Regions from separate parts of the Vibrio sp. SCSIO 43137 genome, predicted to be linked through region 2. Evidence: predicted binding sites of a transcription regulator. Region 2 holds the regulator's gene; each other region holds the start of a gene.

Region 1 (3,966 bases), 1.2 Mb from region 2:
TCATGCGGATAACACCGTTCGGGCAGGCATTTAATCCGGCAATAAAGCGATCCTGAGACTCCTGACTAAACATTTGTGCATCGGTTTCAACCACTTCGTAAAGAGGCAGGATGCCTGTTTCTACTTTACCGATTTCGTGTTTAAGAATATTAATAAACTTGGTAAATAGCTCGTTAAGCATACCTTCATTTACCATTGGAACTGCAACGGTAACAAAGGCTTCACGCGGAATTGCGTTACGCAGGCTGCCGCCACGGAAATCAATAACTCTAAGTTCCAGCTCTTCCGCGTGTCCGGCAAGGAAACGACCAAGTAGTTTGTTAGCATTACCACGACCGGTATGAATATCACAGCCAGAGTGACCACCTTTAAGGCCTTTTAGTGACAGTTCACGGGTAACATAGCCGGCAGGAATCTTCTCGCGTTTTACATCGAAAGTGATAGTACCGTCGATACCACCGGCACAGCCCATATAGACTTCGCCTTCCTGCTCAGAGTCAGTGTTCAGCAGGATATCTCCTTCAAGCCAGCCCTCTTCCAGACCGAATGCGCCAGTCATTCCCGCTTCTTCATCTATAGTCAGCAGTACTTCCAGTGGGCCGTGTTTGATTTCATCTGATGCCAGAACCGCAAGGCATGAAGCCATACCCATACCATTGTCAGCACCAAGGGTAGTGCCTTTTGCGGTAACCCATTCGCCATCGATATAAGGCTGGATAGCGTCGGTTTCAAAGTCGTGTTTGGTATCTTCGTTTTTCTGAGGAACCATATCTATGTGCGCCTGAAGCACAACACCTTTACGGTTTTCCATACCTTCCGTTGCCGGTTTTTTAATAAAGACATTCCCGGTTGCATCTCTTTTTACATCCAACCCTTGCTCTTTGGCCCAGCCGACAATGTACTGAGCTAATGCTTCTTCATGTTTGGAAGGGTGAGGAATAGAGCAGATTTTATCGAAAAACTGCCAAACAGGCTCTGGAGAAAGCGTGCTTATTTCCGAATGATAATTAGACACAGGGTAGCTCCTTATTAAAGGCGGAAAGCCTCTATTTATATATAGGTCATATTTTAAGAATGCAGCATCATATCACTGCCAATCTGATGACTGAAGAGGGTAAGGGCAAAGAGTTGATATGGGTAGTAATGAGAACTTTACATGGGGAATATTTCCGTAATTTACCTACGTATCAATAGTGATCGAGGTCAATTTAAATAAAAAATTGTGATTTGTATCACTTTTATCTTGTAATAAAATTTCATGGTGTTATAGTAGCACCATCTTCTGAGATGAAGAGCAAATGCTCAAGGAAAGAGCCCGCTAATCGCCTCCAGGGAACCGAGAGTCAAACATGATTTAATTGATTGAAAAGGTGATAAATATGAAAGGTTTAGTTTCTGCACTGTTTTGGGTTGAGCCATCAGTATACACAGAGAATTTTCAGTACCCATCAAGCTTTGGTTACTAATTGAAATAAGCACCGGTTGTGCTTAATTCACACTTTTACAGATGATTCTGTAACAAAATTACGAAAAATAGAGTTCAAATGAACTTAAGCTCAGGGAAAAGAGCGGCGAATCGCCTCCAGGGAACTGAGAGTCAACAACAAATTGATTAAAAGGTGATAAATATGAAAGGTTTAGTTTCTACACTGTTTTGGGTTGAACCATCAATCTACACACAGAATTTCCAGTATCCAACAAGCTTTGGCTACTAACAGAATTCACAATTATTTGTGATTTGAACGTTAAGTTCACCCCCCAATTATTTCGAATTTATACCAGTTATACTGGGTCAGAGTTATTCGCACGCTACCTGCTTTAGGTAGCGTTTTTTTATCCTTTAATGTAATCCATTACATTAATTGCCTTTATATGCTGTTCGTTTCATTCTTTTCTAAGAGCTGCTTAAATAGGCTTAATACTTTCGCAATATCTGAGTTTTTTCCTTATATAAATATTGATTTGGCGCAAAAAAACATCAGTCAGATGGAATGGTGTTTTTCTATTATTAATCAATGTAATTCAAATGGTTATTTTCTGATCATGTTGCGAAAACGCTACGTGATAACTGCTTTTTATATGTTTTTAGCCATTAACCGCTAATTCGGGCTGGAAATTGAAAATTGATAACTCTATAATTCGTGCCAATCGTTTACGCAAACGTTTACTATTTTGTTGTTTTATAGTTTTAGGGAACTTTATTATGCTGGAAAAGCTATTTAAGCTCAGTGAAAACGGAACTAATGTCCGCACTGAAGTGATCGCAGGGATGACCACTTTTCTTACTATGGCTTATATCATCTTCGTTAACCCGGCCATTCTGTCAGAAACAGGCATGGATCGCGGGGCTGTGTTTGTTGCCACCTGCCTTGCCGCAGCGGTTGGTTGTTTTATCATGGGGCTTATCGCCAATTATCCGATTGCGCAGGCTCCGGGTATGGGACTGAATGCCTTTTTTACCTATTCAGTAGTGTTTGGTATGGGTTATACATGGCAGGTTGCTCTTGGCGCAGTATTCTTTTCCGGTATTCTGTTTATTCTTTTAAGTGTGTTCAAGATTCGAGAGTGGATTATTAATTCTATTCCAATGTCTCTGAGAACGGGCATCTCTGCCGGTATCGGTCTGTTCCTTGCCTTCATTGCTCTACAAGGCGCCGGTATTGTTGGTGATAATCCGGCAACCCTTGTTTCCCTTGGTTCGGTAACTTCCCTGAAAGGTGTGTTGGCTGCCGTTGGTTTCTTCCTTACTATTGCCTTAGTGCACCGTGGATTTAAAGCAGCGGTAATGATCGCTATCCTTGCAGTAACGGCTCTGGGCGTTCTGTTCGGAGATGTTCAGTTCACCGGTATTGTTTCTGCTCCGCCTAGTATTGCTCCTACCTTTATGCAGCTGGATTTATCGGCAGTATTTGAAGTAGGTATGATTTCTGTTGTGTTTGCTTTCCTGTTTGTTGACTTGTTTGATACTGCCGGAACTCTGGTAGGGGTAGCGACTAAAGCAAACCTGATCAAAGAAGACGGAAAAATTCCTCGTCTTAACCGCGCACTTCTTGCTGATTCGACGGCAACCTCAGTTGGTGCTTTGCTTGGTACTTCTAACACAACCTCTTATATTGAGAGTGTTTCTGGTGTCGCTTCCGGTGGCAGAACCGGATTAACTGCAGTTGTGGTTGGCATTTTATTCTTACTTGCATTATTCTTCTCGCCATTAGCAGGTATGATCCCAGCATATGCGACATCGGGTGCGTTATTTTATGTAGCGATTCTTATGATGTCGGGCTTAGTAGCAATCGATTGGCGTGACCTTACGGAAGCGGCTCCGGTTGTTGTTATTTGTCTATTAATGCCATTAACTTATTCTATCGCAGACGGTATTGCCCTTGGCTTTATCGCGTATGCGGCTATTAAGGCATTTAGCGGCAAAGGTCGTGAAGTTTCGGCCAGTGTCTGGGTTCTTGCTGCCATTTTTGCACTAAAATTTGCATTAGCTTAACGGCTAATGCTTTTGCGATTTATCGAGCCAGAACGGGTATTATAATTATGAGTAATAAATTCATCATTACTTGGGACAATATGCAAATGTATTGTCGCCAACTAGCAGAGCGTCAGATGCCTGCAGAACAATGGAAAGGTATTATTGGTGTAAGCCGTGGAGGCTTAGTACCCGCTGCAATTCTAGCTCGTGAACTGGGCATTCGTTATGTAGATACCGTATGTATCTCCAGCTACGATCATGATCACCAGCGTGATATGACAGTACTGAAAGCTGTTGAAGGTGACGGTGAAGGCTTTTTGATTGTTGATGATCTGGTTGACAGTGGTGACACTGCACGCCAGCTACGTGAAATGTATCCTAAAGCGAAACTGGTTACCGTATGTGCTAAACCTGCCGGAGCCGCTCTGGTTGATGAGTATATCGTCGATATTCCTCAGGACACCTGGATTGAGCAGCCATGGGATATGGAA
Region 2 (3,966 bases):
TGAGCTCCCGCGTCAGCATTAGTCCATCTTCACCCGGCAAGTTAATATCCAGCATCACCAGATCGATATTGTTTTCCTGAAGCACCTCCCGCATGGTGTCGCCATTTTCGGCTTCACTGACCTGATAGCCTTCATTCTGAAAATACCCGACCAATTTACTGCGGGTGACTACATCATCTTCTACAACTAATACGTGACTGCTCATGACCATGACTTTTTCCGTTTTTCAGTTACGTTGCATTCTATTTATATTATTTAACAATTCTAGCCCAGAATAAGTTTTTTATTGAGTTTTTTGATTTTTATTGATGGAGAACAACTATTTGACGCCGTGTTAATTTTCTCCTATTTTTCTTAATATATTGTCATAATTTAAGTTAATTCTATTCATATTTTTTGCATACAATTATTTAAGTATTGTTTATTTAGGAATTAAATAATGGAAGAGACAAAAGCGTTTAATGAAAAACGAGCTGAAATCTACTGGTGGCTTTCTAGTCTTTTTGCCAAAGAGCTGACAGAAAAAGATGTTCAGGCATACCACTCTCCAGAAATCCGTTCATTTTTAACCGGGCTGGGTGAGAACCCTACCCTTAAGCCTTCTGTTGACAAAATGGTTGATGCATTAAACCGTCTTCAGGATCGTGAAGATGCTCAACTGGAACTGGCAGCAGATTTCTGTGGCCTGTTTTTGCAGACAGATAAATCGGGCGCCCTTCCCTACGCCTCCATGTACATAGGTGAGAACGGCCTGTTAAATGACAAGCCTGCTCAGGAGATGCAAAAACTGATGCAGAGTCAGGGTGTCGATGTACACAGTGACCTGAACGAACCTGCTGACCATATTGCCATCGAACTGGATTTTCTCGGCAATATGATCATTCGATCCAACGAGCTGGAAAAGCTGGAACATATTGATCAAGCTCTGCTGGAACAGAAAGCATTTATTGAAACTTATCTGTTAAGCTGGATCCCTGAGTTCAGTAAAAAATGCAGTAAGTTCGATGATTTTGGTTTTTATTCCAGTGTCTCTACACTGCTGGTCGATTTCTTAAAGCTGGACTGCACTTATCTTGCCGGAGAATAATCTCAGGCAATAGCAGGCAAATGTGACCAAATACAAATTAATTAGAGCTTTAGCTTTGTATGTTGCGCAAAAGCGGCTATCATGCCTGCGAAAACGATGATAAACGCATGAAAATCATAAACCGCTATACCAGATAGCGGTTTTTTGTGTTTCCGGCACAGATATTGATGGATTTAAAAGTTGTCTACACTTTATAAGAACATCAGAATAATAGGATAAGCTTATGGCCACCATAAAAGATGTTGCGCGCATCGCTGGCGTATCAACGACTACTGTATCTCACGTAATTAATAAAACTCGTTTTGTTGCTGAGGCGACTCAGCAAAAAGTGATGGACGCAGTAAAAGAGCTCAACTACGCCCCTAGTGCTGTGGCCAGAAGTTTAAAATGTAATACAACCCGCACTATCGGTATGTTGGTAACTCAGTCTACTAACCCGTTTCTGGCTGAAGTTGTAGATGGCGTTGAGAGCTACTGTTACCGTCAGGGTTACACTCTTATTCTGTGTAACACAGGTGGTATCTACGAGAAACAGCGCGATTATATCCGCATGCTGGCAGAAAAACGTGTTGATGGCATTTTTGTTATGTGTTCTGACCTGACAGCTGAACTTCAGGAGATGCTGGACGGTCACGCCGATATTCCTAAAGTAATTATGGACTGGGGTCAGGGTACCTCGTCCTCTGAAGATGATTCAGATAAGATTATTGATAACTCCGAAGAGGGTGGTTACCTAGCGACCAAATACCTTATTGAGAATGGCCATACTGATATCGCCTGCCTTAGCGGTCATCTGGATAAGAAACTCTGTATAGAAAGAACTCAGGGCTATCGCCGCGCGCTGGAAGAGAATGGCATCAAGTTTGACGAAAGTAAGATCCTTGAAGGTAACTTTGAATGCGATACAGCCGTTGAGGCCGCTGACAAGATTCTGGCTATGGACAAAAAACCGACGGCAGTATTCTGCTTTAACGACACCATGGCTTTAGGCCTGATGAGCCGTCTTCAGCACCGTGGTATCCGTATCCCGGAAGATATCTCTGTGATCGGTTATGACAATATTGACCTTGCAGCTTATTTCTCTCCGCCGCTAACCACCATTCACCAGCCTAAGCGACGTGTAGGTAAAACAGCATTTGAGATTCTGCTGGAAAGAATCAAGAACAAAGAACACGAAAAACGTGTGTTCGAAATGCAGCCAGAATTGGTTGTACGCGATAGCGTTAAAAATATTAGTAATTAAGCTGATTTGCTATGTTTTAGTTTGCCGTGCAGTACTGTTTCAGCACGGCAATTTAACCTTCTAATTACATTCACCTCTTGAATTAATACTCTAGTAATTTGCTTAAATACGGCCAGAGATTTAGTGAGCAACATCACATTAAACATTCTATAAAGTGATCTCTGTCCAGAAATTATCTATATTTATAGAGTCACGATCAGGGCAAACCATCCGAAAGGGTGGGACGCAAAGCTTCCGGCCTTAACAGAAATGAAAGGTAGCGGGGTTGCCGAAGACTGATTGACAGGCTATTGAGTTTTTACGTTGTTCTGACAACTCAACTCGCTGTTCTGTTAATTTCTCGGTACTGAATTGGTTGATGCAATTTCCTAACCCGAGACTATGAAAATGGATAAACCAGTACTCAAAGATTCACTACTATTATTTGAACGATTCGGCAAAGTAAAGTCGCGTTCAATGTTTGGCGGATTCGGGATTTTTGTCGATGAAACCATGTTCGCTCTTGTTGTAAATAACTCTCTCCACATAAGAGCTCATAAAGCTTCCGCTGAAAAGTATAAGGCAGCAGGATACACACCTTACGTTTATAAAAAGCGTGGTTTTCCCGTTGTCACTAAGTATTTTGCTCTGCCAGATGAAATATGGAACAACACAGATCAGATACTCTCTATTGCCACTGAAGCTCTGGAGTATGCGAAGAGTGAAAAAGCCACTCACGCGGAAGAAAAGCCAAGCAGGCTAAAAGATCTACCTAATCTGCGCCTTGGCACTGAACGCATGCTGAAGAAAGCCGGTATTGCATCCGTCTCCGACCTGAAACAAGTAGGTGCCGTTGGTGCTTATAAAGCGATACAGAAAAGTCACCCCGACACCGTTAATTTAGAACTTTTGTGGGCTCTTGAAGGCGCCCTTAAAGGGACACACTGGTCTGTAATCACCCAAGAGAGACGAGCAGAACTTATGCAGGCTCTCAATTAATTGACCTGCAAGCCAGCTAATGCAAAGCCGCTAACTCTGTTTAGCGGCTTTTTTGTTCTGTTCAGATTAAGGTTTAAACGAAATAGAAATAATCTCTGCTTTCATAGGCCATAATTAAAATATTATGAAAGTTTTCTCGGGCTATCCCTGTCATAGTAGTTAACGCAAATTTTATGGAAACGAATAATGAACAAGAAACTAATTATCGGACTTTTTTTAGTTGCTCTTATTGTGTTGCTGGCTACTCAGTTTGGTCAGTATCTGACTCTGGAAAACGCCAAAGCTCAACAAGCGTTGTTAGCGGACTATATTGAGAATAACTTTGTTATTGCTTCTCTTATCTACTTCTTCGCTTATATTTTGATTACCGCGTTTTCCATTCCGGGTGCGGCCGTTGTAACTTTGCTCGGCGCAGCTCTGTTTGGTTTTGTCACTAGCTTGATTCTGGTCTCATTTGCCAGCAGCATAGGGGCGACACTTGCCTTTCTCAGCAGCCGCTACCTGCTTCGTGACTGGGTACAGTCTAAGTTTGGCAGCAAACTGCAGACCATTAATGAAGGCGTGGAAAAAGACGGTCCGTTTTATCTGTTTTCATTAAGACTTATCCCTGTATTCCCGTTTTTCCTGATTAACCTACTAATGGGGCTGACGCCAATCT
Region 3 (3,966 bases), 530 kb from region 2:
TCTTCTATTGCCTCACTGGATAAACAGATAGATGAAGATCTCGCTCAGAGTGAAGATATCCCGCCGGCGAAAAACACAGACTCAGAATCTCATAAACTATTCCGGCTGGATGCCGTTATCACCGCGACTCTGCTCACTATGGTGGTCGCTTTCGTTGCCCTGAAACGTTCCAGAAGAACTAAAAAGCAGTCTCAGACTGACGCGCTGCAACAGACCATATCTCAACAGAAAAAGAAGATTAAATCCCTTCAGTTACATATCAATAAAGCTCATCAACAGTTAAAACAGAATCAGCAGGTAAAACAGATAAACGCTGCAGATAATAATCTTTCCCTTGCTTGTGCCCTGCTCGGCTTTAAAACAAATGATATCCCCGGCGAAAAAGCGATAAAGGCCAGATATAAAATGCTCAGCCGTGTTTACCACCCCGATGCCAACGGCAGCGAAGAAGAGATGAAACGCTTGAATGCTGCGGTAAAGCTTGTTGTTAGCCACTTAAAAAAAACCAGTAAAAATTAAAATAACATTTTATTAACACGCCAAGATGTTTTGTGTATAATCCGTGACCGAATTACGATTCCCTACTCGTAATCGATTAATCGATGTTGACGGAGAAAAGTTATGTTCACTAAAGAAGGCGTATGCGATTGGTGTAACAAACTAAGCTTACTGACACGTCACGATTATGTTGACGGCAAATGCCATTTTTCATGTGCTCAATGCAATGATATGGCAAGGTTAGATGTCCGCCTATTCAACAGGGATGAACTCGCACTCAACGGAAGAAGCAGCGATATCAACCAATAAAATAAGCTTAGCTTCAATAGAGTCGCTGTATAGCGACTCTTTTTGATCCTGCCCACTCTCTATCTTCAGCAAAGTACTCTCTGTCAAAATTCCTTTTCAGAAACAGGTTAAAACCGCTCTCGCGCATCAATTTGTCAGTTTATTCATCACATCGATGAATTAACCGACAAAAAACACTTGATCAATGGGTGAAATACAAGTACTGTTTGTTTATACAGTATGTACATGGGAACAGTATTATGCTTCAAATCAATACAGAAAAACGCGCACTACCGGTTAATAACAGCACTGATTTCTCTCTGAATACTAATCAGTATGATCACAATGTTTATCGCCAACTGGCAGAGCTATCCAATAAAAGACAATGGATTTTGTTTACTGCAAACTGTCCCCGCCCTTCTCATACTGAGCTAACTTCATTCGATATTAATTGCAGCAATGTCATCCATATGAAACCTTCACTGCACCTGAGTGAAGCAGAGATTGTTATTAAGGCAATTCAGGCTGGTACCGCAAGTGCCGTTGTTGCCAGTAGCACTCTTAGCCATTACGAAAAGGCCAAAGTTCTTTCTGTTGCCGGCGACTATCACTGTAACGTTTTTTTCCTCACTGAGTCACAGCAGAGCGCTTCTCACCTTTGGCACTAATTTACTTCAGCCTGCCTGCATCCGCAGTCAGGCTTTTTCTCTGTTCTTCCTTTAAGCCTGCTGTTATTTTCTAAAACTCAATTCTTACGCAATCGTTTGCTTTTTATCTGGAAGGTTTGAAAACTTCTGGTATCATTCGCAGTTATCTACAGCCTGACCTGTAAAATAGTCGATTAAAATCATTACGTAGTAAGGGAATACAACATGAACCTTTCGGATCAAGTGCTCGCCGTTAACGATGATCTTCCAATTCGCACCGATAAGCCCGTTCATAGCGGTAAAGTCCGCTCCGTTTACTGGCTTACTGAACAAGATAGCCGTAGGCTGATTAAACAGAAAGGTTATGATGTTCCTGCCGACACCCCTCTTGCGGTCATGGTAATCAGTGATCGTATCTCGGCATTTGATTGCATCTGGAAAGGTGAAAACGGACTTAAAGGCGTTCCGGGAAAAGGAGCGGCGCTAAATGCTATCTCTAATCACTGGTTCCGGCTGTTTAAAGAGAACGGTCTGGCCGAAAGCCATATTCTCGATATTCCCCACCCTTTTGTCTGGATCGTTCAGAAAGCCAGACCGGTAATGATAGAAGCCATTTGCCGCCGCTATATCACAGGTTCGATGTGGCGTTCATACAGTAACGGAGAGCGTGAGTTTTGTGGCATCAAGCTTGCTGAAGGACTAACGCAGAATGGCCGCCTTGCCGAGCTTCTGTTCACACCATCGACCAAAGGCATACTTAAAGGTATTCCGGGCGTTCCTGAGGCTGATGATGTCAATATCACCCGCGACGATATTGTAAACAACTACAACGCTTTTAATTTTCAAAGCAGCGAAGATATCGCTTTATACGAAAAGCTGCTCAAGGATGGTTTTGAGGTAATTAGCAATGCCCTTGAAAAGCTAGGTCAGATCTTTGTTGATACCAAATTTGAATTCGGATATGTCACAGATAAAAACGGCCAGAGCAAATTAATCTATATGGATGAGGTTGGTACTCCCGACTCTTCACGTATCTGGCAGGAATCAGAATATAAAAAAGGCAATATTGTCGAGAATTCCAAAGAGGGCTTCCGCCAGTTTCTACTTAACTACTTCCCTGACCCGGATATTCTGCTGAATAAAAGTAGAATGGATGAGCGTCAGGCACTGGCAGAAGACAACGAGTTGCCTCTTCATGCCATTCAGCAAATCTCAGAAACTTATATAGGTATCGCTGAAAAAATCACCGGCAGTAAAATTGAGTTATCTGCCAACCCTAAGCAAGAGATAATTCAGGTTCTGCAACAGGATTACGATTTAATCGTCAGCTAAACTGAACCCATTCGTCGAACTCCACCGCGCCATCACTGGCGCGGTGTTTTTTTATTGATATCTGTCTGATGACAATCGCGGTAACTTTTTGCGATCTGTTATTTAAAATCTTCCCTGATGACAGAACGGTGGTTACTTTACAATCGCCCTTTTCTCCACTAAATAAAAAGTTATATCTTTGTGAAATATTTTTCAGCCCTCTTTGGTCTTTTGATGGTATACGCCACTGGCCACTTAATTACAAAGGACTTCTCATGAAATCTAAGCTACTAAAATTTGTACCATCCGCATTTATTGCATTTGTTTTTATTCAGTCTCTGTTTTTTAAATTTACCGGTTCTTATGAGACAGAATTTATTTTCGGTACATTGGGTGAATGGTCAGGGCTGGCATGGTTTGGCAGTGTCGGTGGTTATCTAATCGGCTTCGCCGAGCTGATTGCCGCCTTTATGCTGTTTAGTCGTTTTCACGGTCTGGGCGCGCTGATGAGTGTTGGCATTATGACTGGTGCGATTTTCTTCCACCTGTTCACACCACTAGGTATCGTGATGCCTGAATTTAACAGTGCCGGTGAAGTGATTGGTAACGATGGTGGCCTGCTGTTTACTATGGCGTGTATTGTATGGACATGTGGCGCATTCCTGACTATCCGCGATCTACGCAGCGAACAAAGTACTTTAAAGCTGTTACTTAACAGATAGAGTTTTAAATGTTGAGCAGGTAACCGCCTTTTCTGCCTGCTCAACAACTCTTCTTGTTCAACTGCCAGCACAACTAACTTCTACCCCGCCGTTTATCTGCCTTAATCAAACTCGTTAAAGATCAATTTCCAGAAACTGCTGAACGTCGCCGCTGATATACATCTCCTCCAGTGCCCTGTCTATCTTCTCCAGTTTTGACTCGGAAATATCCGGGTGACAGGCCATATAGTTAATACTGGTAAAGAACACCAGCTCTGGTTTACCTAATTTAAATCCATATTGCTCTGACAGCCTTTTTGCTGCATTAACATTAACCACCCACAAATCCACCCGGCCATGTTTCAGCATCAGCAGGCCTTGTTTCATCTCTCTGGTAAGTCGTACGCTAAAGCCGTTTTTCTTCAGATAATTGCCGATACTTCCGCCAAGGTAGGTAGCGATATGGTATTCAGAAGCATCACTAAGGTTTATCAGAGGAATCTTTTTGTCCGGCGCACTGT
Region 4 (3,966 bases), 870 kb from region 2:
GGTGGCATATTCTGTTAAGTGTTTTAATTTCTTTATTTGTTGGTGTTTAATTCTGAAATGAGTGGTGGTTAAGTGATGATTAATTACTCTAAATTGGTTATTTGAGTAACCTATTAATAGTGCTGTAATTGTATAACTAATTGATATTTAAGGGTTTATCTATTTTTATTTTTATTTTTTTAGGTGATTGACATGAGCGACGATCTTTTGCAATCTAATCCCCGAAATTTAGTGGCGATGATGCTTTGCGCTTTAGCTAAGGGTCATCACCAATAAAACAAAAAAAAGGGAACCAAAAGGATTTCCCGAAATTTTCTTAAGAAAAGGCAGTGGATTATTATGAAAAAGACTCTAATCGCTCTATCAGTACTAGTTGCAGCTGGTTCTGTTAACGCAGCAACTATCTACGAGAACGAAGGTTCTTCAATCTCAGTATCTGGTGAAGTAAAAGCTACTTACTGGAACAAAGAAATAAAAGCAGGCGCAGCTAAAACTAAATCATCTGAGCTAGTTTCTAAAGGTACTCTTCAGTTTGATATTGCTCATGAAATCAATGCAGACGTTAAAGCTCTTGCTGGTTTTGAATACGATTTCTCAAGCGGCAACGACGCTAATGGCGATGATGTATGGGTTGGTCTACAAGGCGACTTCGGTACAGTTAAGATTGGTGAAACTGGCAATCCTTTCGGCGTTCTAGAAAACGTTGATATCGGTTCAGAAGCAGAAAACGTTGCTCTTTCTGGCGACAATGCTGAAGAAAGCAAAGGTCAAGGCATCCGTTACTCTAATGATTTCGGTCCAGTAGCTGTTTCTGCAGCTTATTTCTTCACTACTGATGATGAGACAAACGGTTCTGGTACTGATTCTGATAAAACAAAAGGCACAACATCACTATCTGCAGAATACTCTCATGATATGTTCACTGTAGCTGCTGCATACTCTGCTGGTGAGCGTGAGCTAGGCCAAAATGCTGGTGACAAAGCTGTAGATACTAAAGTTGCTGGCCTATCTGCTTCTGCAAGCTTTGGTCCTGTAGAGTTTGGTGGTATGTTTGCTAACTATGAAGCAACAAGTACTGTACTTGCTTCACAAATCGCTGACGGTGACGCTTACGGTGTATTCGCTAAGTTCGATGCAATGGAAGATCTACAGCTATACGTTTCTCATCAGGCATTTGATGCTGATAAGAAATATGCTACTACAGGCGTTAAATCTAAGTCTGAACTAAAAGAAACAGCTACTTTCTTCGGTGCTACTTATACTCTAGCTCCTAAAGTTTCTATGACAGGTGAGTACCTGATGACTGAAGCTAAAGAAGGTTCTGCTAAGGCTGAAGAAGATCGCATGACTCTTAACCTTAAAGTTAAGTTCTAATTGATTTTATCTTAGATAAATCTTTGAAATTAGCGAAAACCAGCATAGTCTAACTATGCTGGTTTTTTTAATTCTATTTACCCTCTCTAAAGGAAGTTTTTATGAAGAAAGTATTGGTACTTATTGCACTGTTTTTGCCTTTAACATCATTGGCAAATGTCCTACAGCTGCGTAGCGGTATGAGTGTTGAAGTGATAAATGGTGAGAAGACAGAAAGCCAGTTAGCTAGGACACAACAATTGTTAGAGGGTAGAAACCAGATAACCGCAATGTATGAAGCAACTTTCAGAGTTGCAGGGAAAGATGAGTATATTGCTTCTAAACCTTACTTGTTGACCTTTGATACAAAAGAAGATGTTCAACTTGAAGTTGTTAGTAACCGTTACAAAGTACTTAAAAAAGCCTTTGATGCTAAGCAGCCAATTTTTAAGCTAGTTAATGCATCAGGACAAGAAGTAAAAATGGAGCAGTTTGTGATTCCTACCACTTCAAGCTTCTTACCATACGCTAATGTGCCTGCCTTAGTAGAAGCTTACAATAAAGAGCACGGTATTTATTTCTCTAACGAAGCTGGTTATGAGCAATTTACTCCGGAGAAAATCACTGAGCTAAAAGAAGCCGATGCTAGCAAGCCGGTAGCACAACTGCAGTACTGGTACTCAAAAGCGACCAGAGCAGAACGAAAAGCATTTAAAAAGTGGATGATCGACCAAGAGTAATCATCTGCTTTATCTTGTAAGAGCCGGAGCTAACTATAGAGCCTCCGGTTTTTTTGTTTTCACTTGTTGCAAAGAAATACCACGCAACCGTTTGCCTTGTTTTCTATTTATTGCTGTCGGTGACATAGAGGGCTAGAATTGGCGCTTTACTATATTAACCAGCAGAATCAGCTTATGAAATTCCCCGGCCAGCGCAAATCCAAGCACTATTTTCCTGTTCATGCTCGTGACCCATTGGTCAGCCAGACACAATCAAGTAAAAAAATGGCAAGTACTCATATTATCGGGGTTGATCAAACTCTGGTGGATATTGAAGCGAGAGTATCTGATGATTTTATTGAAAAGTATGGCCTGAGTAAGGGACACTCTCTGGTTATTGATGATCAAACAGCAGAAGCGCTTTACCAGCAGCTTAAGCAAGAAGATTTAATCAGCAATGAGTTTGCTGGCGGAACCATTGGTAATACTCTGCATAACTACTCTGTACTGGCCGATGATAAGTCGACTCTGCTGGGTGTAATGAGCAAGAGTATCGAGATTGGTAGCTACGGTTATCGTTATATCTGTAAAACCTCCAGCCGTATGGATCTGAACTACCTTCAGGGCGTAGAAGGTGCCATTGGCCGCTGTTTTGCACTGATTACTGAAGATGGTGAGCGTACCTTCGCTATTAGTGAAGGGCAGATGAACCAGCTTTCTCCTGATAGTATTCCAGAGTCTATTTTTAAAACCGCTTCAGCGCTTGTGTTAACGGCGTATCTGGTTCGCTGTAAAGAGGGCGATCCAATGCCTGAAGCTACTATGAAGGCCATCGAATACGCTAAGAAATACGATGTGCCTGTAGTACTGACTCTTGGTACCAAGTACGTAATTCAGGACGACCCTAAATTCTGGCAAGACTTCTTAGCTGAAAATGTTTCTGTCGTTGCTATGAATGAAGAAGAAGCAGAAGCCTTGACAGGGGAAAATGACCCGTTGTTAGCTTCGGATAAGGCGTTGGATTGGGTAGATATGGTTCTGTGTACAGCAGGCCCTGTAGGGCTGTTTATGGCGGGTTATACTGAAGACTCAGCTAAGCGTACAACATCATTGCCTTTGCTACCGGGTGCTATTGCAGAATTTAATCAATATGAGTTTAGCCGCCCTGCAACCAGGTCTTCCTGTGAAACACCGATTAAAATATATTCGCATATTGCGCCATATATGGGTGGACCGGAAAAAATAAAAAATACCAATGGGGCAGGAGATGCTGCGTTATCAGCTTTATTACATGATATGGCCGCGAATAAGTACCACAAAGAAAATGTGCCTAATTCAAGTAAACACCAGCACGCTTATTTAACTTACTCTTCATTCTCTCAAGTTTGTAAGTATGCAAACCGTTCAAGTTATGAAGTTCTGGTACAACATTCACCTCGTTTATCCAGAGGACTACCAGAGAAAGAAGACAGCCTGGAAGAGGCATATTGGGAAAGGTAATTTAGCAATAGATGCCAATAAAAAAGAGCTCATTAAGAGCTCTTTTTTATATTCAAATGAAATCTTAGATTAGGAAATCATCTAAAGATTTACCAGCGTCAAGCTGAGATTGAATTGCAGAAGGTGTTCTGCCCTGACCTGTCCAGGTCTTTTCTTCGCCGTTTGTATCTACATATTTGTATTTAGCAGGGCGTGGGTCGCGCTTCTTGCGTGTTTTAGTTTTTGCTTCACCAGAAAGAGCTGAAATAAGATCTTCAACATCAATTCCGTCTTTTGCAATCATTTGCGCATATTCTGCAAGTTTAGCTTCGCGTGCTTCGTTTGCTGCTTTTTCTTCTTCAGCAGCTTCGCGGCGCTCTTCTACAACAATAGTTAGTTTTTCTAAGGCTTCTTC

The links. Region 2 encodes PurR, which represses purine synthesis genes. Its sites were predicted from a motif close to TNANGNAAACGTTTNCNTNA; they were not measured.
Region 1: PK654_RS03550 (NCS2 family permease) is a predicted target of PurR. The motif match lies at 2,153-2,172, and genes of this name have one in related genera.
Region 3: PK654_RS06820 (phosphoribosylaminoimidazolesuccinocarboxamide synthase) is a predicted target of PurR. The motif match lies at 1,539-1,558, and genes of this name have one in related genera.
Region 4: PK654_RS05315 (inosine/guanosine kinase) is a predicted target of PurR. The motif match lies at 2,173-2,192, and genes of this name have one in related genera.

Annotation. Positions count from the first base shown of each region.
Region 1 covers NZ_CP116383.1:731,592-735,557, forward strand. The annotation lists gene PK654_RS03545 (aminoacyl-histidine dipeptidase) at 1-1,015, opposite strand, end outside; gene PK654_RS03550 (NCS2 family permease) at 2,204-3,493, shown strand; gene gpt (xanthine phosphoribosyltransferase) at 3,541-3,966, shown strand, end outside.
Region 2 covers NZ_CP116383.1:1,976,599-1,980,564, forward strand. The annotation lists gene torR (two-component system response regulator TorR) at 1-205, opposite strand, end outside; gene torD (molecular chaperone TorD) at 440-1,087, shown strand; gene purR (HTH-type transcriptional repressor PurR) at 1,311-2,330, shown strand; cyclic di-GMP riboswitch class I at 2,521-2,603, shown strand; gene PK654_RS09270 (TfoX/Sxy family DNA transformation protein) at 2,718-3,308, shown strand; gene PK654_RS09275 (TVP38/TMEM64 family protein) at 3,495-3,966, shown strand, end outside.
Region 3 covers NZ_CP116383.1:1,450,571-1,454,536, reverse strand. The annotation lists gene PK654_RS06840 (hypothetical protein) at 1-519, shown strand, start outside; gene PK654_RS06835 (hypothetical protein) at 622-807, shown strand; gene PK654_RS06830 (hypothetical protein) at 751-894, opposite strand; gene PK654_RS06825 (hypothetical protein) at 1,047-1,454, shown strand; gene PK654_RS06820 (phosphoribosylaminoimidazolesuccinocarboxamide synthase) at 1,659-2,765, shown strand; gene PK654_RS06815 (hypothetical protein) at 3,020-3,466, shown strand; gene PK654_RS06810 (substrate-binding periplasmic protein) at 3,581-3,966, opposite strand, start outside.
Region 4 covers NZ_CP116383.1:1,111,097-1,115,062, forward strand. The annotation lists gene PK654_RS05305 (porin) at 340-1,374, shown strand; gene PK654_RS05310 (DUF2057 domain-containing protein) at 1,476-2,093, shown strand; gene PK654_RS05315 (inosine/guanosine kinase) at 2,268-3,572, shown strand; gene PK654_RS05320 (H-NS family histone-like protein) at 3,637-3,966, opposite strand, start outside.